DNA from 3 places in the Stenotrophomonas sp. STEN031 genome. Region 1 is predicted to be linked to each of the others. Evidence: predicted binding sites of a transcription regulator. Region 1 holds the regulator's gene; each other region holds the start of a gene.
What was found. The regulator FliA, encoded in region 1, starts transcription of late flagellar genes. The targets are predictions, from matches to a motif close to TAAAGTTTNNCNNNCNNNGGCCGATAA.

Region 1 (10,093 bases):
CGTTCGCCGTGGCGATCCTGCATCAGTTTCAAGGTCTCGTTGCCGGCGCGGGTACGGCGGTCGAACAGCGTCGGCAGCACCGATATCGGCAGCGTGCGCTTGCGTGAACGCTCGACCATTTCGCCGGTACGGACCATGCCATCCAGCCCATGCAGGGCCAGGGGTTCGGCCTGGGTCGGAATGATCAGACGGTCGGCCGCAGCCAGCGCATTGATCATCAGCAGACCCAGTGTCGGCGCACAGTCGAGCAGGATGTAGTCGTGTTGATCGCCGTGGCGCGTCAGCGCCTGCTGCAGGGCGAGGCCGAGGCCCGGTTGGTTGGCGCTGCGACGTTCCAACGTGGCCAGCGAGGCCTGCGCGCACAGGTAGTCCAGCCCGGGAATATCGCTGTGGCGGGCGAGCGCGGCGATTTCATGCGGCGGGGCGGCAAACAGCTCCTGCACACCCTGCGGTACCGGTTCGACCGGTACGCCGAAGGCGCGGGTGAGGGAGGAATGAGGGTCCAGGTCGATCAGCAGCACCTTGTGTCCGCGGGCGGCAAGGCCGCGCCCCAGCGACAAAGTGGTGGTGGTTTTGCCGACGCCGCCTTTTTGGTTGGCAATGGCCCAGATGCGCATCATTGGACTCCTTCGATGACCGCCGGTACCGCGCTGCGCACAGCGGCCGCGGCGGGTGCGCCGCCACTGTCGTCATCGCCGCCGGTACTGGCTGTGGTGTTGCCGGCAGGCGGCAGATCGGCTGCCGCCGCCGAATCGGCGAGGATGATCACCATCACCCGCCGGTTGCGGTTGCGCCCTTCGGGCGCATCATTGCTTTCGCGAGGGCGGAACTGGCCGTAACCGACCATCGCCAGCCGCTGTGGTTGCACGCCGTGGTCGGCGAACAGATGAACCACGCTGGCCGCACGCGCAGCCGACAACTCCCAGTTGGATGGGAACTGCGCGGTGGCGATAGGCAGATTGTCGGTATGGCCTTCCACCCGCACGCCATTGGGTGCATCCAGCAGCACGTCGGCCAGCGTACCCAGGGTGTTGCGTGCGCCTGCGTCCAATGCCGCCGAGCCGGTGCTGAACAGGATGTCGCTGTTGATCTCGACTTCGATCCACAGCTCGGTGCGGCGCACGGTGATGACACCTTGCTTGACCAGCGGCGCCAGCGATCTGCTGAGTCGATCGGCAATCTGGTTGAGCTGGCGCTCGGCGCGCTGCAGCTGTTCCTGGTTGTGCGCCGAAACCGGCATGCGCATATGCGATGCCATCGATGGAAGCTGGGTTGGGTCGGCCATGGCACCACCGGTCATGCTGGGCGAGCGGATCACCGACGGGGTGTCGTGGCCGCCGCCCTGGATCTGCATGTTGCCTACCTGGACCTGGGTGATGGTGCGTGGTGCGCCACCGAAGGCCGTGGTCAGGGCATCGGCCATCACCCGGTACTTGCCTTCGTTCAACGAGGAGATCGCGTACATCACCACGAAGAACGCGAGCAACAGCGTCATCAGGTCGGCATAGGGGATTGCCCATGCTTCATGGTTGGCGTGCTCTTCGTGATGCTTGCGACGGGCCATGGTTCAGTTCACGAAGCCAGCCAGGCTGTTTTCGATATTGCGCGGGTTCTCACCCTGGGCAATGGCGATCAGGCCTTCGATGATCATCTCGCGCTCACGGCAGCTGCTGGCGATCACGCTCTTGAGCTTGGCCGACACTGGCAGGAACAGCAGGTTGGCCGAGGCGATGCCATAGATGGTGGCGGTGAACGCGGCGGCAATGCCGTGGCCCAACTTGCTGGGGTCGGCCAGGTTCTTCATCACCGCGATCAGGCCGAGCACGGCACCGATGATGCCCAGGGTGGGCGCGTAGATGCCCATGCCTTCGAACACCTTGGTGGCGGCCAGGTCCTGTTGCTCCTGGCTGCCGAGCTCGATTTCCAGCATGTGGCGGATGGTGTCCGGCTCGACACCGTCAACCACCAGTTGCAGGCCTTTGCGGATGAACGGGTCGTCCTGCAGGTCCACCTGCGGTTCCAGGCCGAGCAGGCCCTGGCGGCGGGCGATATTGCTCCAGTCCACGATCTGCTGGACCAGCGCGCGACGATCACTGGCCGGTGGCCGGATGACCCAGCGCACGATCTTGAAGGCATGTTTGAAGACCGCTGGCGAGGTGTGCAGCAGGATGGCGGCGAGGGTGCCGACAATGACGATCACGAAGGCAGCAGGTGACCACAGCGAGGACAGGCCGGCGCCTTTGAGGATGCTGCCACCCACCAGGGAGGCGAGGGCGAGGAAGAGTCCAATGATGCTGAGTCGGTCCATGGTGCGTATATCGGCCTCGTTGTAACGGTCTTGAATCAGTGAGCGGTGCAGCTGTTGTTGCAGGCGCTGTTGCTTTTGTTAGCCCCTCTCCCGCCTGCGGGAGAGGGGTTGGGGTGAGGGCAGCTCTGGCTTTGAAAGCTGAAAGCGCCCCTCACCCGCCCCGTCTTCGCGGGGCTGCCCTCTCCCGCAGGCGGGAGAGGGGACTAGCGGGATCGCGAGATTGCAGGCCGCTCGCGTCTGCATTGCTCAGCCCTGCACCCCTCGCAGCCCATCCACATCCAGGATCAGTGCCATGCGGCCATCACCAATCAAGGTGGCGCCGGCATAGCCGTTGAGGCCGCGCAGGGCGCGCGGTAGTGGTTTGATCACCACTTCCTCGCGGCCGCGTACCTGGTCCACCACCAGGCCGAAGCGCGCTTCGCCCATCTGCAGCACGACGATGGTCAGCAAGGTCGACGGTGCTGGAGTGATGCCCAGCCATTGACGCAGGTCGAGCAGGGCCAAGGTGTGGGACTTGCGGTCCAGCACCGCGCGACCGTCGAACCAGCCCAACGAGGTGGCCGGGGCGTGCAGCACTTCCATCACGCGGGCCAGGGGCAGGGCGTAGACGTCTTCGCCAGCCTGTACCAGCAGCGTGGGCAGGATCGCCAGCGTCAATGGCACGCGGATCAGGAAGCGGCTGCCGCGGCCCAGCTCGGATTGGATCTGGATCTGGCCGCTGAGTTCGCGGATGCGCGACTGCACCACGTCCATGCCGACGCCACGGCCGGATATATCGGTGACTTCCTGCTTGGTAGAGAAACCGGGCAGGAAGACCAGGTGCAGGCACTCTTCACTGGTCAGGCGGGCGGCGGCTTCCGGGTCAAGCAGGCCCTTGTCGCGGGCCTTGGCGCGCAGACGTTCCGGGTCAATGCCGGCGCCGTCGTCCTGCACCTCGATGCTGACGTAGTCACCTTCCTGCTGGGCGGATAGCCGTACCCGGCCCATTCGCGGCTTGCCCTGGGCTTCGCGCAGCTCCGGCGATTCGACGCCATGGTCGATGGCATTGCGGACCAGGTGCACCAAGGGATCGGCCAGCGCTTCGACGAGGTTGCGGTCCAGTTCGGTATCGGCGCCGATCAGCTCCAGGTCGACTTCCTTCTGCAGTGAGCGGGCGACATCGCGCGCAACCTTGGGAAAGCGCGAGAAAACCTTGCCAACCGGCTGCATGCGGGTGCGCATCACCGCCGATTGCAGGCGCGCGGTGGCGATGTCCAGGGTGGAAACCGCACGGTCCAGTTCTTCGTCTTTCAGGCGCGTGCGCAGGGTCTTGAGCCGATTGCGCGCCAGCACCAGTTCGCCGATCAGATTGACGATGGCGTCCAGGCGCTTGGTATCCACGCGCACGGTGTGCTCGGGCTCGGCGGCCTTTGCAGCGGCCGGCTTGGCAGCCGCGGGCGCAGGCCGGGCGGGCGTCGCGGGTGCCGGCTTCGGTTTCGGCGGCGTGGCCGCAATGGGCTGCACGGCGACGGCACCGGGCGCCGCGCCCCCGTGCAGCTTGTCCAGCAGTGCCTCGAATTCGTCCTCGTCGATCAGGTCATCGCCGGCCTTGCTGGCGGCGATGGGCTGGGCGCCGGGTGTGCCGCTGCCATGCAGTTCGTTGAGCAGGGCCTCGAACTCGTCTTCGCTGATCAGGTCGCTGTCACCTGCATTGACGGCGACCGCGGTCGGCTGCGGCGCGGCAACGGCCGCGGCGGTACCGACATCGAACTGCGCGATCAGCGCGGCGGGCGCGTGCTCTGGATCGGTGCCGGAAGACACCGCGTCGAGCATGGCCTGCAGCCAGTCCAGCGATTGCTGGGCGGCATCGAAATGATGCGCCAGCAGTTCGGCCTTGCCGGCGCGGGCCATGCCCAGGGTTTCCTCGGCGGCGTGGCACAGCTCCACCATTGGCGTGATCGCCAGAAAACCGGCGCCGCCCTTGAGGGTGTGGAAACCACGGAACACGGCGTTGAGCTGGTCGCTGTCGTGCGGTGCCTGCTCCAGCGTCACCAGCTGCTCGCCGAGACGATCCAGGATCTCCTGCGCTTCGAGGATGAAGTCGGCGGCGATGTCGTCGGCAAAAGCACTCATGGCTTACAGCCCCAGGTCCGAGAGCAGATCGTCGGCGTCGACCTGGGAAACGGCATGGCGGTCCAGGCCATTGACGGCGGGACCGGCCAGGCCATGGTTGCGTGCGTCTTCTTCCGGCGGCGGCAGACCGAGCGCACCAAACCCTTCGTGCACGCGGCGGACGATGCCAACCACACGGCGGATGATCTGCCCGGTCAGGTCCTGGTAGCTCTGGGTCAGCGCGACTTCGGTGAGGTTGTGGCGGATGCGTTCGAGGATTTCGCCCTGTTCGGCATTCAGCCCATCCGCACGCAGACGCTCGGTCAGCGCCCGGCATTCTTCAGCCAGGTCGAGCGTGCGATGGGTGGCCTGCTCGGTCATCTGCACGACGTGGTCCAGACGCGCACAGGCATCGTCCAGCTCGCCGGCTTCGCTGGGCACGCTGGGCAGTTCGCCCAGGGCCTGTCCGAGTTCACGGGCGAGCCGGCCCAGGCCGGACATCATCGGCTGCGCGCGCAGGGCGGCGAGTGCGTCGATTTCCCGGCGCCAGCCAGCCTCATCGCCACTTTCCAATGCTGCCAGTGCGTCCTGCAGGCGCTGCACCAGGGCCGATTTGTCGCTCAATGCTTCCCCGAGGCGGTCCATCAGGCGCTCGCTGCCAGGCGTTCGAAGATCTTGCCCAGCTTCTCTTCCAGCGTCTGCGCGGTGAAGGGCTTGATGATGTAGCCGTTCACGCCGCTCTGCGCGGCCTCGATGATCTGCTCGCGCTTGGCCTCGGCGGTAACCATCAGTACCGGCAAGGTCTTGAGCTTGGCGTCATTGCGGATCGCCTTGAGCAGCTCGATGCCGGTCATCACCGGCATGTTCCAGTCGGTGACGACGAAATCGAACGGCTGGCTCTGCAGCAATGACAGCGCGGCATGCCCGTCCTCGGCTTCGGCGGTGTTGGTGAAGCCCAGATCGCCGAGCAGGTTCTTGACGATGCGACGCATCGTCGAGAAGTCGTCAACGATCAGGATGCGCATGTTCTTGTTCAAAAGGCTTTCCTCTTCATGGTTCCTCGAGGCCGGCGTCGGCCGCCTCGAAAATCTTCAGTCGGCCACGCAGACGCAGCATGGCCTGGCCGTGGATCTGACAGACGCGGGATTCGCTGACGCCCAATACCGCGCCGATTTCTTTCAGGTTCAATTCCTGTTCGTAGTACAGCGACAGCACCAGCTGTTCGCGCTCGGGCAATTGGCCGATGGCCTTGCCCAGCTCGGTGCCGAACTGGCTGCGCTCAAGAACCTGCTGCGGGGTGGGCCCACCGGTAGTCGGGGTGTCCAACTCGCCCTGGTCTTCGATGCGTGATTCCAGGCTCAGCACCTGGCCGCGCGAGGCGTCTTCGACCAGCCGCATGTATTCGGGTAGCGGCAGCTCCATTGCCTCGGCCACTTCACTGGCACTGGCCGCGCGGCCGGAACTTTGCTCGAGCCGGCGGATGGTGGCGGCGGCATCGCGGGCGCGGCGGTGCACCGAGCGCGGCACCCAGTCGCCGCGACGGATCTCATCGATCATCGAGCCGCGGATACGGATCGACGCATAGGTCTCGAACGATGCACCCTGTTCGGCGTCATAGCTGCGCGAGGCTTCGATCAGGCCCATCATGCCGGCCTGGATCAGATCGTCGACTTCGACGCTGGCCGGCAGGCGCGCGGCCAGGTGATGGGCGATGCGGCGTACCAGGTCGGCGTGGCGGGCGATGCAGTCATTGGCCGCGCTGCGCTGGACTTCACGGTAGTGAGCGGCTGCATTGTTCATGCCTTCACCTTCTGCTGGATGATGCGTTCCAGGAAGAACTCAACGCCGCCGCGCGGGGCGGTTGGGGCTTGCCAGCGCGCGGTGCGACGGGCGATTTCGTTGATCGCCAGCGAGGCCGGCGCGGAAGGGTAGAGCTTCACCACTGGTTGCTGGCGCTGCACCGACAGACGCAACCAGTCGTCCTGCGGCACGCAGCCCAGGTAGTTCAGCGAGACATCGATCAGGAACTTCTCGCAGACCCGCACCAGCTTTTCATACAGGGCGCGGCCTTCGTTCGGGTCGCGGACCATGTTGGCCACGACCTGGATACGGTCCACGCCGCGTTCGCGCGAGAGCACCTTGATCAGCGCATAGGCGTCGGTGATCGAGGCCGGCTCGTCGCAGACCACGACCACGGTGTCCTGGGCGGCCTGGCAGAAGGTCAGCACGCTGTCGGTGATGCCGGCCGCGGTGTCGATGATCATCACATCGAGGTCGCGTTCCAGTTCGGAGAACACGTTGACCAGGCCCACATGCTCGGCCGGCTGCAATTCGGCCATGTGCCGACGGCCGGAGGCGGCGGGCACGACCAGCACGCCGTTCGGGCCTTCGATGATGACTTCTTCCAGCGTGGCGCGCCCGGCGACCAGGTCGGCCAGGGTGTGCTTGGGCTGCAGGCCCAGCACCACGTCGATGTTGGCCAGGCCCAGGTCGGCGTCGAGCAGCAGGGTGCGTTTGCCCATGCCTGCCAGTGCCACGGCCAGGTTGGCCGAGACATTGGTTTTACCTACGCCACCCTTGCCGCCCGTCACCGCGATGGTGCGTACCGGACCGGCCGGTTCGTGCCGGGTTGCCGACAGCGGAAAGGTGTTGGTCAGCTTGGCGTACTCACGCGACTGCATTGTTCAACTCCGTGTTGCAGGGCATATCGGCCGCGCGGCGCAAATCTTCAAGGCGGAGTACAAGATTTGCGGCAGAGGCCCGATAAAGGTCTTCCGGAACGTCCTGGCCGTCGGTCACCCAGGTGATCGGCAGGCGGTGATCGACCGCCACTGACAGGGCCGAACCGAAGCGGCCGGTCTCGTCCAGCTTGGTCAGCACCACGCCCTGCGGATTGGCGGCGCTGAAGCGGCGCACCACTTCGTCCATGTCCTGGAAGGCGGTATTGGCCGGCAGCACCAGCAGGGTGCGGATCTGGCCGGCGGCGCGCAGCCACTGCAGCTGGGCGGTGAGGGCGCGGTCGCGCTGGCCCAGGCCGGCGGTGTCGATCAGCACCAGCTTGTAGTCGGCCAGCTTCTGCAGCAGCTGGTTGAGGTCGGTACCGCTATTGGCCTCGTGCACGGCGATGCCGAGCTGGCGGCCGAAGCCGTACAGCTGCTCGCGGGCGCCGATGCGTTGGGTGTCGGTGGTGACCAGGGCCACGTCGCGGGCGGCATGGGCTTCGGCGAAACGCGAGGCCAGCTTGGCGATGGTGGTGGTCTTGCCGGCACCGGTGGGGCCGACCAGGGCGATAACGCCGCCGGTTTCCATCGGGTCGACCGGGGCGATCGGCAACTTCTTGGAGATCAGCCCCAGCATCAGTCCGCGGGCGCGGCTGGGGTCGATGTCGGCCGGAATCTGGGTAGCGACATCGCGGGCCAGGCCGGCGTCGAAGCCGTACTCGTCCATCAGGTCCAAGGCATTGGCGCGCACCGCGCTGCCACGCAGGCGCTCGTCGGTGAAGCGGTTCATTTCGCGCTCGATCAGGTGGCGCATGCCGGCCACTTCCTGGCGCAGCTGGCTGAGCTGTTCGTCGTCGCGAGCGATGATCACCGGTGCGCTGGTCACTGCGCTCACCGGGGAGGTGGCGGCGGCCGCAGTTTCGGTGGCTTCAGCAGCGCTGGTGACCGGCGCTTCCGCCGGCTGCGGGCTAGCGACGGCGGCGATGGGTGCTGCCGCAGCGACCGGGGCTGCGATTGCCTCGATTGCGGGCGCGACAGCGACGGGGGCCACGGCGACCGGGGCAGGGTTGAACACCGGTGCGACAGCAATTGCTGGAACGACGGCAGCGATCGGCTGCTGCAACTCCGGCTCCGGCATCGGCGGGTCGATGACGAAACGTGCGCGTTCGATCGGCGCAGGGGGCGCCATGGTGACGGCGGCGATGGCGTCGGCAAAGCTGGCTTGTTGGGTGACTGCCGGAGCGGCCGCCAACGGCGCAATCGCCGCGGCGCTGCCGACGGGACGGAAAGCCGGCACGATCGGCAGTTCGTCGGCGCTGGCCGGCTGTGTGGCGTAGAAGGTCTGCGGAGCCGGGGCGCGTGGCACCACCGGTTCAACTTCGGCGGGCTTGAGCAGGCCAGCAAAGCGGCTGCCCGGTGCCAGTTCGATGCTGTTGTCGATGGAGCGGCCGGTGGCGCCAACCGCCGAGCGCGCCAAAGCGGCGACGGCCGAGGTGGTGGCGGTGACGGGCTCCGGCTCTGGTGCCTTGCGGCGGGTCATCGCGGCCATGATGGCTTCGGCGGCGCTGCGCGGCTTGGCCGGTGCCGGCGGTGCCGGGCGGCTGGCTTCCAGCGCCTGCTTCACTGCGGTTTCGTCGTAGTGCGCGGCCGCCACGATCTCGACACCTTCCTCGATCCGTCGGTTGGACAGGATCACGGCGTCGGGGCCGTGCTCCTTGCGCACGAGGTTCATGGCGGTGCGCATGTCAGCGGCGACGAAACGTTTGATCTTCATGCTTTGGTACCGGGAGTGGGGCTGCGGCGAAGGAGTGGCGTTGGCGATGTCGAACATGACGTGGCGGGCTCCTTCTTGCGGAATGGGTGCGGTGCAGCAGGTGTCTGGTTTCCGTCACCGGCATGGCTGCCGGCGTCGGCTTTCGGGCTGCCTCAGCTGATCGTGCCGACCAGTTTCAGGCGTTTGTCTTCCGGCACTTCGCTGTAGGCCAGGACCGACAGCGAGGGCACGCTGTGGCGGACCAGGCGCGCCAGCGCGGCGCGTACCGGGGCCGGTACCAGCACTACAGCCGGCTCGTTGCGGGCCTCCTGCTTGCCGACGCAATCGGCAAGACTTTGGTGGAGGCGTTCGGCGAGACCAGGTTCCAGTGCGGCGCCATTGCCTTGTGTTGACTCCTGCAAGACGCGTTCCAATTGCGGGTTGAGGGTGAACACCGGCAGCTCCGGCGAGGAGCCGGCGATTTCCTGCACGATGAAGCGGCCGAGCGTGTTGCGTACCGCGGCGGTGAGCGTGGCGGCGTCCTGGGTGGTCGGTGCGGCTTCGACCAGGGCTTCGGCGATCTTGCGCAGCTGGCGGATGGGGATGCGCTCGACCAGCAGGTTCTGCAGCACGCGGGCCACGGTGGACAGTGGCAGCGCCTTGGGCGAAAGGTCTTCGGCCAGCTTCGGGGCGCTCTTGGCCAGTGTGGCCAGCAACTGCTGCACTTCCTCGTGACCCAGCAGCTCCGGGGCGTGCTCGCGGATCAGGTGCGACAGGTGGGTGGCAACCACGGTGGCCGGATCGACCACGGTGTAGCCCAGCGATTCGGCATGTGCGCGTTGGTGGGGCTGGATCCAGGTGGCGTCCAGGCCGAATGCCGGGTCCTTGCCGGCAATGCCCTCCAGCTTGCCCATCGCGCTGCCGGGGTCCAGTGCCAGTTCGCGGTCCGGATGGATGTCGGCGGTGCTGACCGGCACGCCATGGATCAGCAGGCGGTAGTGGGTGGCCGGGAGCTCCAGGTTGTCGCGGATATGGACCGGCGGAATCAGGAAACCCAGGTCCTGGGTGAGTTTGCGGCGCACGCCCTTGATGCGCGTCATCAACTCGCCGCCCTGGGCCTTGTCGACCAGCGGAATCAGCCGGTAGCCGACTTCCAGGCCGAGCGGATCGACCGGGCGCAGTTCGTCCCAGGTCAGTTCGGCGGTGGGGGCCGGCTGCGGC
Region 2 (10,093 bases), on a different contig from region 1:
CTGAGCACGCCGCCGCACCACGCCTTTACCGCTTGGCCTCCTAAAGTCCCCCGACGCTACGCCGATACCGGTGCAACAGCCGCAACGCATCGGCAGCCCGCCAGGACCAGGATCCGCCATGAATGACTCCCGCAGCACGTCCGCCGACACCACCGGCGGCGAGTACCTCAGCTTCACCCTCGGCAATGAACATTACGGCGTGGATATCCTCAAAGTGCAGGAAATCCGCGGCTACGACGCCGTCACCCGGGTGCCGGACGCGCCGGACTACATCAAGGGTGTGATCAACCTGCGTGGCACCATCGTGCCGGTCATCGACCTGCGCCTGAAGCTGCGCCTGGATGAAGCCCGCTATGACGCCTTCACCGTGATGATCGTGCTCAACGTCGAAGACCGCGTGGTCGGCATCGTCGTGGACAGCGTTTCGGACGTGATCCCGCTCAACGCCGAGCAGATCCGCCCGACCCCGGAATTCGGCGCCGCCGTCGATACCCGCTTCATTTCGGGCATCGGCACCCAGGACGACCGCATGCTGATCCTGCTGGATATCGAGACCCTGCTCGACACCGCCGACCTCGGCCAGCCGAGTGTTGCCGAAGAAGCGGCCTGAACTGGCGTTTCGCAAAGTCGATCACAGTTTCATGCATGCGATTCAAGCGCGGCACCTGCAGGCCGATAGCCATTGCATGCCTGTCCTCCCCGACTGGCCTTACTTTCCCTTCCCGGAGTTTCCGATGTACAAGCATGTACTTCCGCTGTTTGCTGCCACCGTACTGGCAACCGTCGCGTTCGATGCCGCCGCCGATGCCGAAATGATCCCGCCGGAAAGCGCAGCGCGTTTCGCCGGCAAGGACGGCATGGTCTGCGGCAAGGTTGAGAAAGCCCGTTACGCCGAAGGCTCCGAGGGCCAGCCAACCTTCCTGCACATGGGCGGCATGTTCCCGCGCCACACCTTCTCGGCCCGCATCGCCGGCAGCAACCGCAGCAAGTTCGGTTTCCCGCTGGAAACCCTGGAAGGCAAGACGGTCTGCGTGATCGGCAAGATCCAGCGCGACGCATCGCGCGCCGAGATCGAAGTGGCATCGCCGGCCAACCTGAAGCTGGCAAACATCAAGTAATCCGCCTTTCGTCACGCCGGCCCCGCCGGCGTGCCACCCCGCGCCTGTGACATGGCGGGGCCTGTTCCCGGAGACCGCGCAAGATGCAGTGGATCAACTCGCTGAAACTCAAGCCGAAGCTGATGCTTACTTTCGGCGTCGTGCTGTTCGTCATGTTGTTGCAGGGCATCGTCGCCTACCGCGGCCTGCACTCGCTGAACAACGTCACCACCGACCTCGCTGAAAACCGCATGCCCAGCCTCCGCACCACTGGTGAGCTGAGCGGCATGGTCAGCGAGTATCGCAATGTCTCCTACCAGAGCCTGGTACGAGCCAGTGATGACGTAAAGGCCGACGCGAAGGCACGTTCAACCGAACTGCGCCTGCAGATCGATACCACCATCGCCGCCTATCCGAAGTTGATCGACAACCCGGAGCAGAAGAAGCTGTTTGACGCTTTTGTCGCTGATTGGGGCAAGACCACCGCCTCCTATGATGCGGTCAACGAAATGCTGGAACTGGATCTGCCGGACGACGCCATCGATACCTTCGTCGGCGAGACCCGCAACCTGCATCGCAAGGCCTACGCGGCCCTGCAGGCACTTGCCGCCAACGACAACACGCGTGCCCAGGCCGCTGCCAAGCAGGCCGCGGAGACCTACCGGACCTCGGCCCTGCTGATCGTCATTGCAGTCCTGGTCGGTGGTGCTGCCGGTCTGGCGCTGATCTGGCTGTTCGCCCGTTCGCTGGTCAACGCGATGCGTGGTGCGGTGGACGTTGCCAACGAAGTGGCCAGCGGCAAACTTGACGGCTCGATCGATGTATCGCGTGCCGATGAAGTGGGCGACCTGCTGCGCGCCATGCAGCGCATGCAGCGCGACCTGCGCGAACGCATTGACCGTGACCAGATCATTGCCAGCGAAAACCTGCGCATCCGTACCGCACTGGATTACTCCTCGACCGGCGTATACCTGACCAACAACGACCTGGAGATCGTTTACGCCAACCGCGCCCTGCTCGACAAGCTCAGCGAACATGGCGAAGAGCTCACCCAGTCGCTGAGTCACTACGACACCAGCAAGCCGCTGATCGGCCAGCCCGTCACCGCGCTGGAGTACCGTGGCGAAGTGGACGCAAAGGTACTGGAAGCACTGGACCGCACCGGCGTGTTCAAGCGCGAAATGCGCTTCGGCGAAGCCGAGTTCGCGCAGACCATTTCGGTGATCCGCGACGACAACAATGTTGCAGTTGGCCATGTGGTTGAATGGCGCGATCGCAGCACCGAGGCCCAGGTCGAGAAGGAAGTGGCGCGCATCATCGAGGCCGCTGCCGCAGGCGACCTCAGTGGCCGCATCGGCACGGCGGACAAGGATGGCTTCTTCCTGCAGCTGGCTGAGCAGATCAACAGCCTGCTGGATGCCAATGCCAGCAGCCTGGAACAGATCTCGGCCCTGCTGTCGGCGCTGTCCCGCGGCGACCTGACCGTGCGCATGCATGGCGAGTACCAGGGCGTGTTCGCCACCATGCGTGACGATGCCAACGCCACCGCAGAGCAGCTGACCGGTATCGTTGGCCGAATCAAGCAATCCTCGGTTTCGATCAATTCGGCCGCCACCGAGATCGCCGCTGGCAACAACGATCTGTCGCGCCGCACCGAGCAGCAGGCTGCCAACCTGGAGGAAACCGCCGCCTCGATGGAGGAACTGACCTCCACCGTGCGCCAGAACGCCGAGTCGGCACGCCAGGCCAACCAGCTCGCCATCGGCGCTGCTTCGGTAGCCTCGCAGGGCGGCGACGTGGTCAGCCAGGTGGTGACCACCATGACCCAGATCGAGCAGTCCTCACGCAAGATTGCCGAGATCATCTCGGTGATCGACGGCATCGCCTTCCAGACCAATATCCTGGCCTTGAATGCGGCAGTGGAAGCCGCCCGTGCTGGCGAACAGGGCCGCGGCTTCGCCGTGGTCGCCTCGGAAGTGCGCACGCTTGCACAGCGTTCGGCGGGTGCCGCCAAGGAGATCAAGGGGTTGATCGACGACTCGGTCGGCAAGGTCGCCGACGGCTCGGCCCTGGTCCGCAAGGCCGGCACCACCATGGGCGAGATCGTCGCCTCGGTGCAGCGCGTGACGGACATCATGGCCGAGATCTCCGCCGCATCGCAGGAACAGTCCGCGGGTATCGAACAGGTCAACCAGACCATCGTGCAGATGGACGAAACCACCCAGCAGAACGCAGCGCTGGTCGAAGAAGCGACCGCGTCCGCCCGCTCGATGGAAGAGCAGGCCGCGCACCTGGCCAACGTGGTCTCCGTGTTCCAGCTGGAGGAAGGCTCTGCAGTCACCGACGCCCCGGCTTACGTACGGGAACCGGCGCCCCGCCCTGCGGTCCAGGCAGCAGCGCCGGCACCGCGCCGCCGCGCCGCCGCCGCACGCACCGCAGTAGCTGAACTGGCCGACTCGGATTGGCAGGAGTTCTAAGAAACACCATCGTTGGTTGTGGCGGCAACACTGCAAACCAGAACGATTGAGTCACCCGAGATCCGATGCCAGTCGCTGGCATCGGATTTCTCTTTTTGTGGGAGCGGCGTAAGCCGCGAAGCTGACATACCGCCGGTCGAGGTACCGCCAGCGACTGCAAGCGACACCAGCGTCGCGGCTTACGCCGCTCCTGCAAGCAAACGAAACAACACACCGGTCAGCTTCTTCGCATACGTGAACGGATTGGCAGCTTTCGCTGAAAGCCCCCTCCAAGGCGCTCAACTCGGGCCCCAACTGGCCGATATACCGGTATCCCTTCACGCAGCGCTGATACCGCAAGGTAACCAGCGGATTCGATGACTATCTCCTCGCTCTGGAACAACTACATTTCCAACATCTCGGTCAGGCGCAAGCTGAACCTGCTGACGGCACTGATTGTGATCGGCGTCATCGCACTGTCGGTCATTGCGGCACGCATGCAGTACCTCGACCTGTATGAGACCCGCAAGGCGGCCTTGCGCGCCCAGGTGGAGATGAGCTATGGGGTCCTCGATCATTACGCCAAGGAAGCCGAGACCGGCGCGATGCCGCTGGATGAGGCCCAGAAGTACGCCATTGCCGCGCTGCAGAAGATGCGCTCGGATGGTGACGTCAACTATTTCAATATCTACAACACCGAGTACGTGCTGCTGATGCACCCGTTCCGCGCCGACCTGGTCGGCAAGGACATGAAGGACTTCCGTGGCGAGGACGGTGTCCGCCTGTACTACGAGCAGGTGGAAGCTGCACGCAAGGGTGGTGGCTACGTCGCCTATAGCTGGGCCAAGCCGGGCAAGGACGGCGTAGTCGGCAAGCTGGCCTATGCCGGGATGTACAAACCCTGGAACTGGGTGGTTTCCAGCGGCGTCTACATGGACGATCTGCAGGCCCAGGCCCTCAAATTCACCGCCATCATGACCGTGGCTGGCGGCGTGCTGGTCGTGCTGGTGCTGGCATTGAGCTGGATCATCGGCAATCGCATCGTGCTGCCGCTGCGCAACGCGACCGCCGTGGCCACGGCCATTGCCAACGGCCGGATGGACAACCGGATCACCGCGCCCAGCAAGGACGAGACGGGTCAGCTGCTCAGCAGCATGGCGCATATGCAGGAGCAGCTGCGGGCCGTGATCGGCGCGCAGGCCGAGATGGCGCGCCAGCATGATGCCGGCATGATCCGTTACCGCATCGATGCCAGTAAGTTCCCCGGTGACTACGGGGTGATGGTTGAGGAAACCAACGTATTGGTCGCCAATCACATCGACGTGAAGATGCAGGTCATCGCGCTGGCGCAGCGCTACGCTGTGGGCGACCTCAGCCAGGACATGCCGTTGCTGCCGGGCGACAAGCGCGTCATCACCGACACCATGGCCGCGATCAAGAGCAACCTGGCTGCCATCAATAACGAGATCAAGCGCCTCGGCAGTGCCGCCGCAGCCGGTGACTTCAGCCTGCGCGGTGATGAAGGGCGCTTCGAGCACGACTTCCTGGCGATGGTGCGGGCGCTGAACAGCATGATGCAGGTCAGTGACGACAACCTGGGCGAGGTTTCGCGGCTGCTACGCGCACTTGCCGATGGCGATCTCACCGTCAAGCTCAGCGGCGATGCCCAGGGCGTATTCGCCCGCATGCGGGACGACGCCAATAGCACCGTCAACCAGCTGGCCGGCATCGTCTCGGGCATCCAGCAGTCGGCCGACAGCATCAACCTTGCCGCCGGCGAGATCGCCACCGGCAACGCCGATCTGTCGCGCCGCACGGAAATGCAGGCCGCCAACCTCGAAGAAACCGCAGCATCAATGGAGGAGCTGACCTCCACCGTCCGCCAGAATGCGGAGTCCGCCCGCCAGGCAAACCAGCTCGCCATCGGTGCGGCCGGGGTAGCCTCGCGTGGCGGTCAGGTGGTGGAGGAAGTGGTCACCACCATGGGGCAGATCCAGCAGTCCTCGCGTCGCATTGCCGACATCATCAGTGTCATCGACGGCATCGCTTTCCAGACCAATATCCTGGCGCTGAACGCTGCGGTGGAAGCCGCGCGTGCCGGCGAACAGGGCCGCGGCTTCGCCGTGGTTGCTGCCGAAGTCCGCACCCTCGCCCAGCGCTCGGCGGGTGCCGCCAAGGAAATCAAGTCCTTGATCGAGGACTCGGTCGAACGTGTTGATGAAGGCTCGCAACTGGTGCAGCAGGCGGGCACCACGATGGGGGAGATCGTCTCGGCGGTGCAGCGCGTCACCGACATCATGGCCGAGATCTCGGCCGCTTCGCAGGAACAGTCGGCGGGTATTGAACAGGTCAACCAGACCGTGATGCAGATGGATGAAACCACCCAGCAGAATGCCGCGCTGGTCGAAGAAGCCACCGCCGCCGCCCGCGCAATGGAAGAACAGGCCAACCTGCTGGATCAGGCTGTGGCCGTGTTTCAGCTGAGCGCACAACCCGCTGCGGCCGCACATCCACAAGCTCTGGCACTGGCCAGCTGAGCGAACCGCGACCATGATCGATCTGGACAGCAACCAGCGTGACTTCGAGTTCAATGATCGCGACTTCCGTCGCGTCTGCGAGCTGATCCATGCCCGGGCCGGCATTGCGCTGGCCCCGGCCAAGCGCGACATGGTCTACGGACGTCTGTCGCGGCGGCTACGCAACCTGGGCCTGCGCTCGTTCAAGGACTATCTGGACCAGCTGGAGCAGCATGGCGGCGATGAATGGCAGGCCTTCACCAACGCCCTGACCACCAACCTGACCTCGTTCTTCCGCGAACCGCATCACTTCGACAAGCTGCGCGAGGAGTTGCAGGCGCGTGCCACGCGCGCGCCGCTGAAGCTGTGGTCATGCGCAGCCTCCACCGGCGAAGAGCCCTATTCCATTGCAATCACCGCCTGCGAGGCCTTCTCTTCGATGACGCCACCGGTGCGCATCATCGCCACCGACGTCGATACCCAGGTGCTGGCCACCGCCAGCCAGGGCGTTTACGCGATCGACCGGATCGCGGGCCTGGACCCGGCAATGAAGCGACGGTACTTCCAGCGCGGCAGCGGCCCGAACGAAGGCAAGTGCCGGGTTGTCCCCGCGTTGCGCGCCCTGATCGAGTTCCGCCCGCTCAATCTATTGTCCAACCGCTACGACGTGGGCGGACCGTTTGATGCGCTGTTCTGCCGCAACGTGATGATCTACTTCGACAAGCCCACCCAGCGCGGCATCCTCTCGCGCCTGGTACAGCATATGGACGATGACAGCCTGCTCTACACCGGTCATTCGGAGAACTACCTGCACGCCGCAGATCTGATCCAACCTTGTGGACGCACCTTGTACCGCCGCAGCCGCAGGAATGGCGCATGAAGAACCCGCAGCACTATCCCGATGAGGTGATGCGCTACCGCGATACGCGCTTCCAGACGATTGCCGCCAAGCTCCTGCCCACCCAATACTTGGTGGTGGACGACGACACCGCCTTGACCACCATCCTTGGCTCGTGCGTGGCCGCGTGCATCCGCGATCCCATCCTCGGCATCGGCGGCATGAATCACTTCCTGTTGCCCGAAGGCAACATCGGCGACGGTGCGCCCGCACGCTACGGCAGCTACGCGATGGAACTGCTGATCAACGACCTGCTCAAGCGCGGTGCCCATCGCAAGCGCCTGGAAGCAAAGGTATTTGGCGGGGCCAACGTGCTGAAGGGCTTTACCAGCAATCCGGTGGGCACCCGCAATGCGGAGTTCGTCCGCCAGTATCTGCGCGCCGAGCATATCCCGATCGTCGCCGAAGACCTGTGCGGCATCCATCCCCGCAAAATCTGGTTCTTCCCGGTCACCGGCCGGGTAGTCGTGCAGCGCCTGCCGCACGCACATGACGCCGAAGTGGTCGCCACCGAAACCGCCATCCGTGCCCGCCTGTCGCATACACCGGTCAGCGGTGGCGTGGAGTTGTTCGAATGATGTTGCAGGCGCCCTGTCGGGTATTGATCGTCGACGACTCGGCACTGGTACGCCAGGTGCTGACCGAGATCCTTGCCGCCGATCCGGCCATCGAAGTCGTCGGCACCGCAGCGGATCCGCTGCTGGCACGCGAGAAGATCAAACGCCTCAACCCGGACGTGCTGACCCTGGACGTCGAGATGCCGCGCATGGACGGGCTGGCATTCCTGGAAAACCTGATGCGTCTGCATCCGATGCCGGTGGTGATGGTGTCCTCGCTGACGGAGCGTGGCGCAGACACCACGCTGCAGGCATTGGCGCTGGGCGCGGTCGATTTCGTCGCCAAGCCGAAGATCGATGTTGCCCGCGGACTGGACGGTTACGCCGAAGAAATCCGCAGCAAGGTGAAGATGGCGGCCCGATCACGGGTACGTGCGATCGGCGGCAATCAGCGTCGGCCGCCGCAGCGGCCCGCGACGTCAAGCAGCCTGGGCTTCCGTACCACCGATCGCCTGATCGCCATCGGCGCCTCGGCCGGCGGCACCGAAGCCCTGCGCGTGGTGCTGGAAACGATGCCCGCCGATGCACCGGCGATCGTAATGACCCAGCATCTGCCGGCCAGTTTCAGCACCGCGTTTGCCGAGCGCCTGGACCGGCACTCGGCCATGTCGGTGCGCGAGGCCAGCGATGGCGAGGCAATCCTGCCTGGGCACGCCTATCTGCCTGCCGGTGGACGTCACCTGCGGGTCATACGCGACGGTGCCCGCTGGCGCTGCCGGGTCGATGACAGCGCACCGGTCAACCTGCACAAGCCTGCAGTCGATGTGCTGTTCCGCTCGGTGGCCCTCAATGCGGGCGCCAATGCGGTAGGCGTGATCCTTACCGGCATGGGTGAGGACGGTGCACGCGGCCTGCTGGAGATGAAGCAGGCCGGCGCAACCACCCTGGCCCAGGACGAAGCGAGCTCTGTCGTCTGGGGAATGCCGGGCAGCGCAGTGCGACTGGGGGCTGCGGATGAGGTGTTGCCCCTGGACAGGATCGCCGAACGCGTACTTGCGATCAGTCGCGGCTGAGATTGCCAGCCAAGATCGCTCGGCCAGATGTCAAATGATGACCTCCGGCTCACCCAGGGCGGCCAGCACCTCGATGTTGGCTGGCAATTCACTGGCGATGAACTGCGCGTTGGCGGTGACCTCGCCAGTTTCAACCTCGGCTTGCTCACACAGAAGCTCCACGCGCTCACACACACTCCGACGCCGGCAGCGTGACCGGTGATATCGAAAAAAACGGGGTGGAATGAGGGGGTGTGGGTGGTGGTCGCAGCGGGGCCTGCGCGGTCGAAACGCTAACGGCGAACCAGGTCACTGCGCACACGCCGGCAAGCCAATGGCATCTGTTCGCAGATCGTCGAACGTCCCAACCGCTACCGGGCTGATGCCAACCCAGAGCTGATCAAACTGAAAATGGAGCTCTCTCAGACCAGCGAGAACCTGGTGGGTCGTGCCGACGTGGTCGAGCGCACCACAATCACCGCACCGGTGCGTGGCACGGTGAAGAACGTGCGCGTCAATATCGTGGGCGGTGTGATTCAACTATGGCGGTCTGAGCGGCAAGGTCGAGTTGATCAGCCCAGATACCTTGAAGGACGAAGAGAAAGGCGCAGCCGGCTGGTCCGACAGCACCTCTTACCGGGTCACCGTACTCACCGACAAGAGTGCATTGGAAGCCGGCGGCAAAGAGCTGCCGATCATCCCCGGCATGATCGCCTCGGTGGAGATCCGTACCGATGAGAAGACAGTACTGGAGTATCTGCTCAAGCAGGTATTGAAGGCACGCGAAGCATTCGGCGAGCGTTGATCACCTGCTGCGATTTTTGTGCTGCCAGCTTGCGTGGCCCGGGCAAGCACAGCGCGACTGGGGCTCCCCAGGTACTTTCCGCCAAGAACGGTACCTCCCGGTCGCGCTGTGCTTGCCCGGGCCACGCAGGGGTTCGTGGGAGCGGCGTAAGCCGCGAAGCCGGGATCAATGAGCAACCGCACATCCTGTGATCTGACAATCCATCAGCTTCGCGGCTTACGCCGCTCCTACAAGCGCGGTGGGATTTGGCGGGCAACAAAAAACCCCGGCTTGCGCCGGGGTTTTTTGTTCAACCTTTACTGCTCAACAACAACTCAGGCGTTGACCGAATCGGCCACGTCCTTGTAATCGCTGATCTGGTCGAAGTTCATGTAGCGGTAGATCTCGCTGCCGGCTGCATCCAGCACGCCAACGTCGGCCATGTACTCTTCCTTGGTCGGGATGCGACCCAGACGCGAGCAGATCGCGGCCAGCTCGGCCGAACCCAGGTACACGTTGGTGTTGCGGCCCAGACGGTTGGGGAAGTTGCGGGTCGAGGTCGACATCGCGGTGGAACCTTCGCGGATCTGCGCCTGGTTGCCCATGCACAGCGAGCAGCCCGGCATTTCCATGCGTGCGCCAGCGGCGCCGAAGGTGCCGTACACGCCTTCCTTGGTCAGCTCCGAGGCGTCCATCTTGGTCGGCGGGGCCACCCACAGACGGGTCGGGATAT
Region 3 (10,093 bases), on a different contig from region 1:
ACCGAACGAGATGCCGTACAGGCCGGTCGCAATAGCTATCGAAACGCCGATGCGTACCGCTGGCGTGATGCGCCCGGCCATGGCCATCAGCCGCGCCCGCGCGCTTGCTCGGCCGCGGCGACAAACACCACGTCGGTGGACGAGTTCAATGCGGTTTCCGCCGAGTCCTGCACCACGCCGACGATGAAGCCGACCGCCACCACCTGCATCGCGATGTCGTTGTTGATACCAAACAGACCGCAGGCAAGCGGGATCAACAGCAACGATCCCCCGGGCACGCCCGACGCACCGCAGGCACCAATGGCGGCCACCACACTGAGCAGCAGCGCCGTGGCCAGGTCCACCGGGTAGCCCAAGGTATTGACCGCCGCCAGGGTCAGCACCGAGATGGTGATCGCCGCACCGGCCATGTTGATGGTCGCGCCCAGCGGGATCGCCACCGAATAGGTCTCCTCGTGCAGGTCCAGCTTGCGGCACAGCTCCATGTTGACCGGGATGTTGGCGGCCGAAGAACGGGTGAAGAAGGCGGTGATGCCGCTCTCACGCAGGCAGCGCAATACCAGCGGATAGGGATTGCGACGGGTCACCACGGCGACGATCAGTGGGTTGCCGACGAAAGCCATGAACAACATCGCCCCCACCAGTACCGCCAGCAGATGCGCGTAGTTTTTCAATGCGCCCAGGCCGGACTCGGCCAGCAGCGAGGCAACAATGCCGAAAACACCCAGGGGTGCCAGCTTGATGACCAGGCGGACCACCCAGGTAATCGCGTCGGACAGATCACTGACTACGGTACGTGTGCCCTGGCTGGCGTGACGCAATGCCAGGCCCAGACCCACCGCCCATGCCAGCAAGCCGATGTAGTTTGCGTTGAGCAGCGCGTGCACGGGGTTGTCGACGATCTGCATCAACAAGGTATTGAGCACCTCACCGATACCGCCGGGGGCGCTCATGCCGGCCTCGGCAGCCTTCAGCACCAGCTTGGTGGGGAACAGGAAGCTGGCCGCCACACCAACCAGGGCGGCTGCCACGGTACCAATCACGTACAGCAGCAGGATCATGCGGATATGGGTCTTCTGCCCCTGCTGGTGATTGGCGATGGAGGCCGTGACCAGCACCAGGACCAACACCGGCGCCACCGCCTTCAGCGCCGAGATGAATACCGTGCCGAGCAGGCCAACGGCGGTCGCACCGGCAGGCCAGAGCAGCGCCAGCACGATACCGGCGACAAGGCCGATGACAATCTGCAGCACCAGACTGGGCGCTCGGAACAGGGAGGAACGTTCGGTCATTGCAGGGCTCGCAGGAAACGCAAACCCCGATTCTCGCCCACCCGGGGCACCGGCCGCACCCCCGGAACGTCATGGAATCGCTGCAAGCTGCCGCCGGCTCACGAACACCGTTAGGATGCGGGCATGGAAGACAAGCATCGTCCCAATCGCCTGCTGCGGTTCCTCGCCTATCTGCTGGGCGTGGTGGTGTTGCTGATCGGCAGTGGCCTGTTGCTGGGGGACCATCTCACGCCCAAAGCCGTAGGCGCGCCTTCATATGCCCTGCCCGTGCAGGCGCAGCAGACCCTGATCGATCGCCAACTGCAGCCCCTGTTGGCCGCGCATCCCGGCAAAAGTGGCGCGGTCTACCTCTCCGATGGGCTTGAGGCGTATGCGGCGCGCGCCATCATCACCCGCCAGGCCGGGCGCAGCCTCGATCTGCAGTACTACATGTGGCACGACGACCTGCTCGGCCATCTGCTGGCCCATGACGTCTACCAGGCCGCCGAGCGCGGCGTACGCGTGCGTCTGCTGCTGGACGACATGAACGCTGCCGGGCTGGACCCACAGATGCTGGCACTGGACAACCATCCCAACATCGAAATCCGCCTGTACAACCCCTTCCGCAACCGCGACGGACTGTGGCGCCTGGTCGAAATGGTGCAGCGGGTCTTCAGCATCAATCACCGCATGCACAACAAGGCGTGGATTGCCGATGGCCGCGTGGCCATCGTCGGTGGCCGCAATATCGGCGCGGAATACTTCGACGCACGCCCGGACGTGAACTTCCGCGATCTGGACCTGCTGCTCGCCGGCCCCGTCGCCAATGACGCCAGCACGGTGTTCGATGACTTCTGGAACAGCGACGCCGTGGTCCCGATCGCGGCCCTGCACTACAGCACCGACCAGCAGATGGCCAACTTCATCAGCCAGGCCGAGCTGGATGCACGCCAGCAGGAGGCCGAGCCCTACCTGCAACGCGTGCGTGCGCACTTCACCGATGCCTACCTCAGCCGGCAGTTGGACCTGCATTGGACTGACGGGGTAAGAATCCGCTCCGACCCCCCGCGCAAGCCGGTCGGCGGCGACAGCAGCCAATGGCTGGTGGCCCAGCTGGTTGACGTATTGAGCAGTGCCAAGCACAAGTCACTGCTGATATCACCGTACTTCGTACCCGGCGCAGTTGGCACCAAGGGACTGATCCAGCAGGCCCGAGCCGGCGTGCAGGTCGGCATCATCACCAATTCGTTGGCCGCGAACGACGTGGCGGCAGTGCATGGCGGCTATATGCACTACCGCCGCCCGTTGCTGGCTGGCGGCGTGCAACTGTACGAGCTCAAGGCGCATGGACACGTCGAAAAGGCGTCGACCTTCGGCAGCAGCGGCGCCAGCCTGCATACCAAGGCCTTCGTGGTGGATGACCGCCGCGGCTTCGTCGGTTCGTTCAACCTCGACCCACGCTCGGCCTACCTCAATACCGAAATGGGCGCGCTGTTCGATGACCCGGTGCTGGCAGCACGCCTGCGCCAGGAGTATCTGCGCCTGTCCAGCGCGGAGATGAGTTACTGGATGTATCTGAACAAGGATCACGAACTACGCTGGCTGGATCGCGGCAGCAATCCACCCATCAGCCTGCGCACCGAACCGGACACCGGGTTCATGCAACGTGCAAGCACCCGCGTGATCAGTTGGCTGCCACTGGAATCGCAGCTGTAGGCACCCTGCCCCACAGCGGCGCAGCCATCCCTCACCGCCAGGATACGGGCGCGCGATGTGCCGCGCGGCCCTCGTTGCGGGCCTCACTCCTGCGCAGCGTCGGCCTGGCTCATCCGCTTCCACAGCCATGTCGCCACATGTTCGGGCAGTTGACTGGCGAGCGCTGCAACGGCTTCTTCCTCGCTCATCAGGCCCTGCGCATGCAGCATCGCAGCGCTGGCGGCCAGTTGTCCTACCTGCAGGGAGCGCGCCAAGCCGGTGGCAGCAGGCGCATCCACCTGTTTGAGCGCCTCGACGATGGGGGCGGACAGTTTCCAGTGCCCGGCGATCCGCACGGCGGTTGGCGCACTGCAGCGCTCCAGCACCGCCAGCAGGGTACCCGGCTCACGCACCCGCAATGGCGGCTGCGCCAGCACATCGGTGGCCGCCTGCATGGCCATCGCCGCACTCAGCCCCAGCAGCAGGCCAGCCAGCTGCGCGGCGAAGCCATCCTCGCGCTCAACGCTGCGCGCGTGATCGGCGGCAGCCAATGAAACCCGCAAGGTGTATTCCCACAACAGGCCAGCGAACTCCGCATCGACACCACGCGCCGACTCCATCACCGGCTGCACCAGCGCCGCTGAAATGATCTGCCGGATGCCATCGTTGCCGATCAGCGTCACTGCCCGCTCTATGCTCTGTACATCCTGCCGCTGCAGGCGATAAAGGGGACTGTTGGCGATGCGCAGCAAGGTCGCCGCCAGCACCGCATCGCTGCCGATGATGCGCGCGATCGAGCGAGAGGACGCCGTGCTGTCGTTGACGCTCTGGATCAACTGCGGCAACAGATTAGGCCGACGCGGCGTGTAACGCGATGACAGGTCTGCGCGCGTCAGCGCCGCGACCACGTCGTCCACCACCGCCCGCTGTACACGCAATGCGTCAGCGGCTGCATCGGCAGCCCCCAGGGCACTGAGCAGGAAGCGCCGCTGCAGATCACCCACAGCCACGGTTGCCGCCTTGATCGTCGTTGTCGGTACGACCGGCGGGGTGCGCGGCCGCCGTTGTGGCCCACTCCTGTCGCCATTGCTCCGCTGCCAGAGCCAGACCAGGCCTCCGGCAACCACCGCCGCAACCACTGCCGAGATAATCACCATGACAAACAACGAATCAGTCCAAACGGAAAGCTGCCCGGTATATCGGCCAATGTCCAGGCTTCTTTAGCCAGCCGCCTATCAGGGAATTATTCAAACAACATGTCATATTCCAAGCAATTGCCCAAACAAATGTTTTAGGACAAATCTCAAAGAATCCCCACGCCCACCAGCCCTATATTTAAATTTGAAAATCAATAAAGCCAAATCAACCAAAACTTGGCCGCCATTATGCAATCCCCAATGAGATCCCCGAGCGAGAAACCCGCCAATGCGGGCTTGCCTGGGGCCACCTATCGCCCGCAGCCCAACACTTTCGGCACCCAGCAATTAACCGTAGCTAACAGCCAGAACCACTCCACTTGGTTTCACCTATTAAACCGAGCAAAGGGCACATTCGGTCGAAACCCCGAGAATTGTGAGCACCAACAAACAAATCCTATAAACTCCAAGCCCGCAATTAACAGCACAGCCAGATGATGAGTTCTCTGATTGAAAAATCCCCAAGCACAACTATGTTGAATCAAAGTTTCTGTATTGATATTCGGTTTCAAATATAAAACACCCCTCACCCTTGAGCAAACAGAACGGCATGAGCTGGAAAACTGCTTGTCGCAAATCGCAGGTTCACGCCGAGTGCTCTTTCGCAGTCACGCTGGTTGGCAATGAGATCGATTTTTCCCGATCGATGGCGCCGACCACGCCGCTGAAGAAGGCGGTTCACATGGCCATGCTCTGCTCAGCCGGGGATATGTCGAGGACGGCAAGGTTGCGCACCCGCCGCACGGGCTAGTGTTCGATATCCGTTCTGGGCACTGACTATGCGAGTCCGGCGGCTCCGATCTGCACACCTGCCCGCTGCGAGCACGGGCGGCCGAGGAAGCGGCGCTGTTCCTGGACAGGACTGGCGGACTACTCAACAGCATCGCGATCGCCACAGGCATCGGCGAACCAATGATGGACAAGCTTTCGCTGGAACGCTGGGATCGCACCCTGCAGGTCAATATGCCAGGCATCTGGATGATCAACCGCGCGAGCTTGCCCCATCCGTGTGCTGTCGATCGCAGCAAAATCCTGCCACTGGCCTCGCGCAACGCACTTTGGGGCGCGACACACGTGCAGCCCTACGCGGCCAACGAGCGCGCCGTGCTGGCGATGACACTCCCTTTAGCGCGTGAGCTGGGCGTCGACAGCCTCTGCGTCAACGCCATCGATCCCGTGATGACCCGGTGCAAAGGCGTTCCCAGACAACGCCATGCGCTGAATGAGAACGGACACGCCCTGCAGCGCGCGCAACACCCCAACGACATCAATGACAGCAGGACGTGCCTGCTGTCGGCACTTTTGGACTTCGTCAGCAGGCAAACCCAGCCCGTCAACGACGGCTTTGTCTTCAACTGAAGGGACGACGGATATGTCAACACCCCAGGCAACATCGGCAAAAGAGCCCACTCGCTACATGGTGCCGGCGCTGGAGAAAGGCCTGAACATGCTGCTGCTGTTCGGTCAGCACCGCGGCGAATTGAGCTTCACCCAGGTCTGCCAGCGTACCGGCATGCCCAAGGCCTCGGCTTACCGCACTGTGCAGACGCTGGAGCAGATGCGCTTCCTGAGTCGCAACAATGCCAGCGGGGGGTACAGCCTCGGCATCAGCATCCTGCGACTGGGCTTCGACTACCTGTCGTCGATGGACATCGTGAAGATCGGACAGCCGGTCATTCAGCGACTACGCGACACCACCACCTATTCGGCGCACCTGTGCGTGCTGGACGGTCGCGACGTGGTTTACGTGGCAAGGGCCAGTGCGATCGGCGAACTGGCAGCCGGCGTCGGTGTCGGCACGCGCTTGCCCGCACATTGCACTGCCATCGGTCGTGTCCTGCTTATGACGCTGCCGCAGCAGGAGCTGAGTTCGCTCTATCCGGAATCGGCGTTCTCGCTGACCTCGGAACAAGGACCCAAGACACCACAGGACCTGATCGCCCTGCTGGACGACGACAACGCCCGTGGCCACGCCATCAGCGAATCGTTCTACCAGCCGGGTGTTTCGGCCGTGGCCTACCCGTTGCGGGACCGCGACGGCAACGTCCTGGCCTCGATCAGCGTGATGGTCCCGCGTTCGGTGCTGCCACAGGATCTGAAGACCTCGCTGAGCACACAGGTGGAGACCGCCGCGCGCGAGATCGAAGCTTTCCTGCACGCCTGTTGAGTACACGGAGACCCGCTCCGCAACACAGCATCCGACCGTCACTGCTCGCCTGCGGCTCCTGACCCAACCTCCCCGCCCCCATGGAATGGAAATGCAGATAGCCGGCATTGAACAGTTCGAGTTCGGTGTTGAAGACCTTGCCATCCATGAACGCTTCGCCGCCGACTTCGGGCTTAGCCGCGCGGCCGCTGGGCACGGCCTGAGCATCTATCACCTGCAATCGACAGGTGCCGATAGCATCAACAGGCACGCGCAGGCCGACTCGAAGGAGCGCTTTTTCGGCACCGGCCAGCAGACCCATCGCGCGGCGAGTTGAATCGTTCTATAGGCAGTTTCCGCACCGAGAGCGAGGCGAGGACTCGCGAAGCGGGCCCAAAGGCGGTGGCGCATTATCTGCACCTGAGTACTGCAGATCACCGGTCAATCGCACGACCGATCCGCGCCAGATGGACACGACTGACGGTCGCGCTGCATCAACAATGCAGCGACGATGGGTCATCGCTTCCTTTTCTGCAGGCGTACACCCATCGGGCCCTGCAGTGACCCATCCTCGCCGATGGTGAAGTCCACTGTCTCCGCCTCGGTGCCCGGCACCACAACCTGCAAGCTGTCGCCCTCGCGGACATAGCGGGTCTGCTGAACCTTGCCCAGCATTTCGACGCTGGCCCTGCCATCAGCTGCGAAGGTATAGCTCACCATTCCCATGCCATCGTCCCAGGTACCGTCAAGGCCCTGGCTGCAGGCAACCAGCAAGGTTGCCAACGCAACGATCAGCAGCTTCTTCATCCACAACCCCCAGTAACAGCGCAGACCGACACGACGGTGTATCGACGAATATTCTGGCACACGCCCAATCAGGCTAGGCTAGTGGCTTCTACCAGGGAGCCGGATGCAATGGGTCGCATTGTGATGTCGCTATGTCTGCTGGGCCTGCTGCTGGGCTGCAGCAGCCTGTCCTCAACCCCCACTACCGTGCCTGCCAAGGGACAGTTCGTGGCACGCCAACTCGAGTTCGAGGGCCACCAGTTCCGTTACCAGGTATTCGTCCCGGCCGCTGCTGCAACGCCGCCGGGCGCACGTCCGCTGGTGCTGTTCCTGCACGGCTCGGGCGAGCGCGGCGATGATGGACACAAGCCCACCCTGGCCGGGGTAGGCCCCTGGCTGACCCAGAACTTGGATACCTTCCCCGCACTGGTCGTATTCCCACAGGTTCCGGAAAACGAAGAATGGCGAGGACGCAACGCGCGCATGGCGTTGGCGGTTCTGGATGCGGCCAGCGAGGAGTTTGGCGCCGATCCGCAACGCATCTATCTGACCGGTATCTCGATGGGCGGCTATGGCAGCTGGGAGCTGGCCCTGACCCGGCCTACGCAGTTCGCCGCGCTGGTGCCGATATGCGGGGCACTGCGCGCGCCGCGACCCGACCGCCCCGGTTTGATGGTCGACCAGGTGGCCGACGTTGCCGATCCCTACCAGGCAACCGTCAACCGCCTGCGCGATGTGCCGACCTGGATCTTCCACGGCGCGCTCGATGCGCTGGTGCCCACCACCGACGACCGCGCCATTGCCGCCGCCAGCCAGCAGTTGGGCGCGGGCTTCCGCTACACCGAGTATCCGGGCGTGGAACACAACGCCTGGGACGCCACGTATCGCAATCCGGCGATGTGGCAGTGGATGTTCAGTCAGCGACGCCAATAAAGGCAGTAGCCGCCATCTTTGCCAGCGCGTTGCGCTTTCCTCGCCGCGGGCGCTGACCGCAATGGTGCCTGAAAGCGCCATTGCGAGCGGGTCGATGCCATAGCGTGATTGCAGTCACGCATCCACTGGCGTCACCTACACGTGCCCTGCACGGCCGGGATTGGACAGTGCAGATGCGTGCCGCCGCTTCCAACCGCGCAGGGTTCGTGCCATAACAGCGCCTTGCCGCTTTCGACAGCAACAAGGGGTTGGCGGCCCATCGCGCTACGCTGCAACGGCAACCGGAGACTCAGGCTTGGCAACTACCGCAATGGCAACGCATGAAGGGTTGCCGCGTACCCGAGGCCTCCATTCCCGGCTGCATCTGCTGATACTTGCCACGCTGCTGCCCTTGTTGGTGATTGGTGCCGTTGCCGTCTGGAATGCCGCCCAGGATTACCGTCACAGCTCCGAGCAACGCCTGCAGGAAACCGCCACCGCCCTGGCCCGTGGCGTTGATCAAGGCATCGAGGACAACGTCAATCAGCTACGCCTTTTGTCATTGCTGGCACCGCAGCTGAGTGAAACCGCTCCGGAGCTGCAGGCCTGGGCACGTGAAAATCCGGACATTCGCCTGATCCAGGACGACAGCGAACAAGCCCGGACATTACCCTCAGGTCTGCTGTACGACGCACGCCGCGAAGGCAAGGTGCAGGTCTCGGACCTGTTTACCAACGCCATCACCCACACCCCGGAGGTGGCGATCGCCCTGCCCTACGACGATGCCGGTGGCAGCCGCGTCCTGACTATGGTGCAGCCCTCCAATCGACTGATCGCCAGCATCATGGGAACCGGCAACAACCAGCAATTGTTGACGGCGGTCGTCGACAACAACGGCGTCATTGCGGCGCGCTCACTGTCGCCGGAACGCTACATCGGCAAGCAGGTGCCCGACTGGCGGGTGCTGCAGCGCAGTGGTGGCAAGCACGGACTGTTCGATGCCAGCAGCAACGAGGGCCTGCCGGTCATCTTCGCCTTCCACCGGCTGCAGGCCGCACCCGGCTGGACCTTGGTGGTGGGAGAGCCGCAACAGAGCTTCCAGGCACGCTGGCAGCAGCCCTTGCTCGGGATCATTTTCGGCGGCATCGTCGCCGCCGTGATCGCCCTGCTCTGGGCCAACGCCATCGCCCGCAGCATTCTGCTGCCCATCCGCGCCCTGGTGCAACGCAGCCACGGCGTGGTCGACAACCTCACCCACCTGCCCGACCCGCAGCCCTCCAACATCCGTGAGGTGCGCAGCCTGCAGAGCAGCCTCAGTGGCACCGTCGATGCATTGAAGCGAAGTGCCGATGAAGCGCGCGAACTGGCCCGCGATCTGAAGGACAGCGAACAACGCTATCGCGCCGTTGCCGAAGCCGGTGCATTGGTGCTCTGGCAATCCGATCGCAACGGCCAGGTGCTTGCCGCCACCGGCTGGCGCGAACTCACCGGGCAGTCGGACGAACACGCACTCGGCAAGGGCTGGCTGCGACGGGTCAATGAGGACGACCTGCCACAGATAGAGATCGCGCTTGAGCAGAGTTTCACCGCCAGCAAGACCGGCTCGCTCGATGTGGAGTTCCGCGTCCTCGACCTGCATGGCAAGTGGCGCTGGTTGCGCGCCCGGGGTGCCCGCATCGGTCACAGCCTGAGCAAATGGGCCGGCGTGCTCGAGGATGTGGATGCACGCCGACAGGCGCAGGCGCGTATCGCCTACCTGGCGTTGCATGACGCACTGACCTCGCTACCCAATCGCAGCATGTTGTTCGAGAAGCTCGACCAGGCCTTGATCGCCGCCCAGCGAGGCCATCACAGCGCCTTGCTGCTGCTGGACCTGGATCGCTTCAAGGAGGTCAATGACAGCCTGGGCCACCCCACCGGCGACCGTTTGCTGCAGGAAGTGGCCCAACGCATCCTTGCCTGTGTACGCGGCAATGACCTGGTTGCACGGCTGGGCGGCGACGAGTTCGCCATCCTGATGGCATCGGAAAACCGCATGCCCGAAGCCGCCGCCGCACTGGCCGCGCGACTGGTGGACGAACTGGGCC

Region 2: the regulator FliA is predicted to act here: its motif matches at 3,853-3,879, upstream of ACVOLQ_RS16405 (methyl-accepting chemotaxis protein).
Region 3: the regulator FliA is predicted to act here: its motif matches at 4,163-4,189, upstream of ACVOLQ_RS15675 (HDOD domain-containing protein).

What each region holds. Positions count from the first base shown of each region.
Region 1 covers NZ_JBRREA010000073.1:2,403-12,495, reverse strand. Annotated here, with positions in the region: gene ACVOLQ_RS20275 (ParA family protein) at 1-617, opposite strand, end outside; gene motD (flagellar motor protein MotD) at 617-1,564, opposite strand; gene ACVOLQ_RS20265 (flagellar motor protein) at 1,568-2,308, opposite strand; gene ACVOLQ_RS20260 (chemotaxis protein CheA) at 2,555-4,420, opposite strand; gene ACVOLQ_RS20255 (protein phosphatase CheZ) at 4,424-5,044, opposite strand; gene cheY (chemotaxis response regulator CheY) at 5,044-5,436, opposite strand; gene ACVOLQ_RS20245 (RNA polymerase sigma factor FliA) at 5,450-6,199, opposite strand; gene ACVOLQ_RS20240 (MinD/ParA family ATP-binding protein) at 6,196-7,080, opposite strand; gene flhF (flagellar biosynthesis GTPase FlhF) at 7,067-8,659, opposite strand; gene flhA (flagellar biosynthesis protein FlhA) at 9,046-10,093, opposite strand, start outside.
Region 2 covers NZ_JBRREA010000041.1:19,449-29,541, reverse strand. Annotated here, with positions in the region: gene ACVOLQ_RS16420 (chemotaxis protein CheW) at 119-610, shown strand; gene ACVOLQ_RS16415 (hypothetical protein) at 735-1,118, shown strand; gene ACVOLQ_RS16410 (methyl-accepting chemotaxis protein) at 1,202-3,574, shown strand; gene ACVOLQ_RS16405 (methyl-accepting chemotaxis protein) at 3,931-6,090, shown strand; gene ACVOLQ_RS16400 (CheR family methyltransferase) at 6,104-6,949, shown strand; gene cheD (chemoreceptor glutamine deamidase CheD) at 6,946-7,545, shown strand; gene ACVOLQ_RS16390 (protein-glutamate methylesterase/protein-glutamine glutaminase) at 7,542-8,597, shown strand; gene ACVOLQ_RS16385 (hypothetical protein) at 8,628-8,759, opposite strand; gene ACVOLQ_RS16380 (beta-barrel domain-containing protein) at 9,127-9,381, shown strand; gene acnB (bifunctional aconitate hydratase 2/2-methylisocitrate dehydratase) at 9,696-10,093, opposite strand, start outside.
Region 3 covers NZ_JBRREA010000037.1:17,220-27,312, forward strand. Annotated here, with positions in the region: gene ACVOLQ_RS15660 (AzlC family ABC transporter permease) at 1-87, opposite strand, end outside; gene sstT (serine/threonine transporter SstT) at 87-1,292, opposite strand; gene ACVOLQ_RS15670 (phospholipase D family protein) at 1,416-2,987, shown strand; gene ACVOLQ_RS15675 (HDOD domain-containing protein) at 3,071-4,123, opposite strand; gene ACVOLQ_RS15680 (SDR family oxidoreductase) at 4,979-5,521, shown strand; gene ACVOLQ_RS15685 (IclR family transcriptional regulator) at 5,535-6,329, shown strand; gene ACVOLQ_RS15690 (hypothetical protein) at 6,421-6,645, shown strand; gene ACVOLQ_RS15695 (hypothetical protein) at 6,825-7,115, opposite strand; gene ACVOLQ_RS15700 (carboxylesterase family protein) at 7,224-8,027, shown strand; gene ACVOLQ_RS15705 (bifunctional diguanylate cyclase/phosphodiesterase) at 8,323-10,093, shown strand, end outside.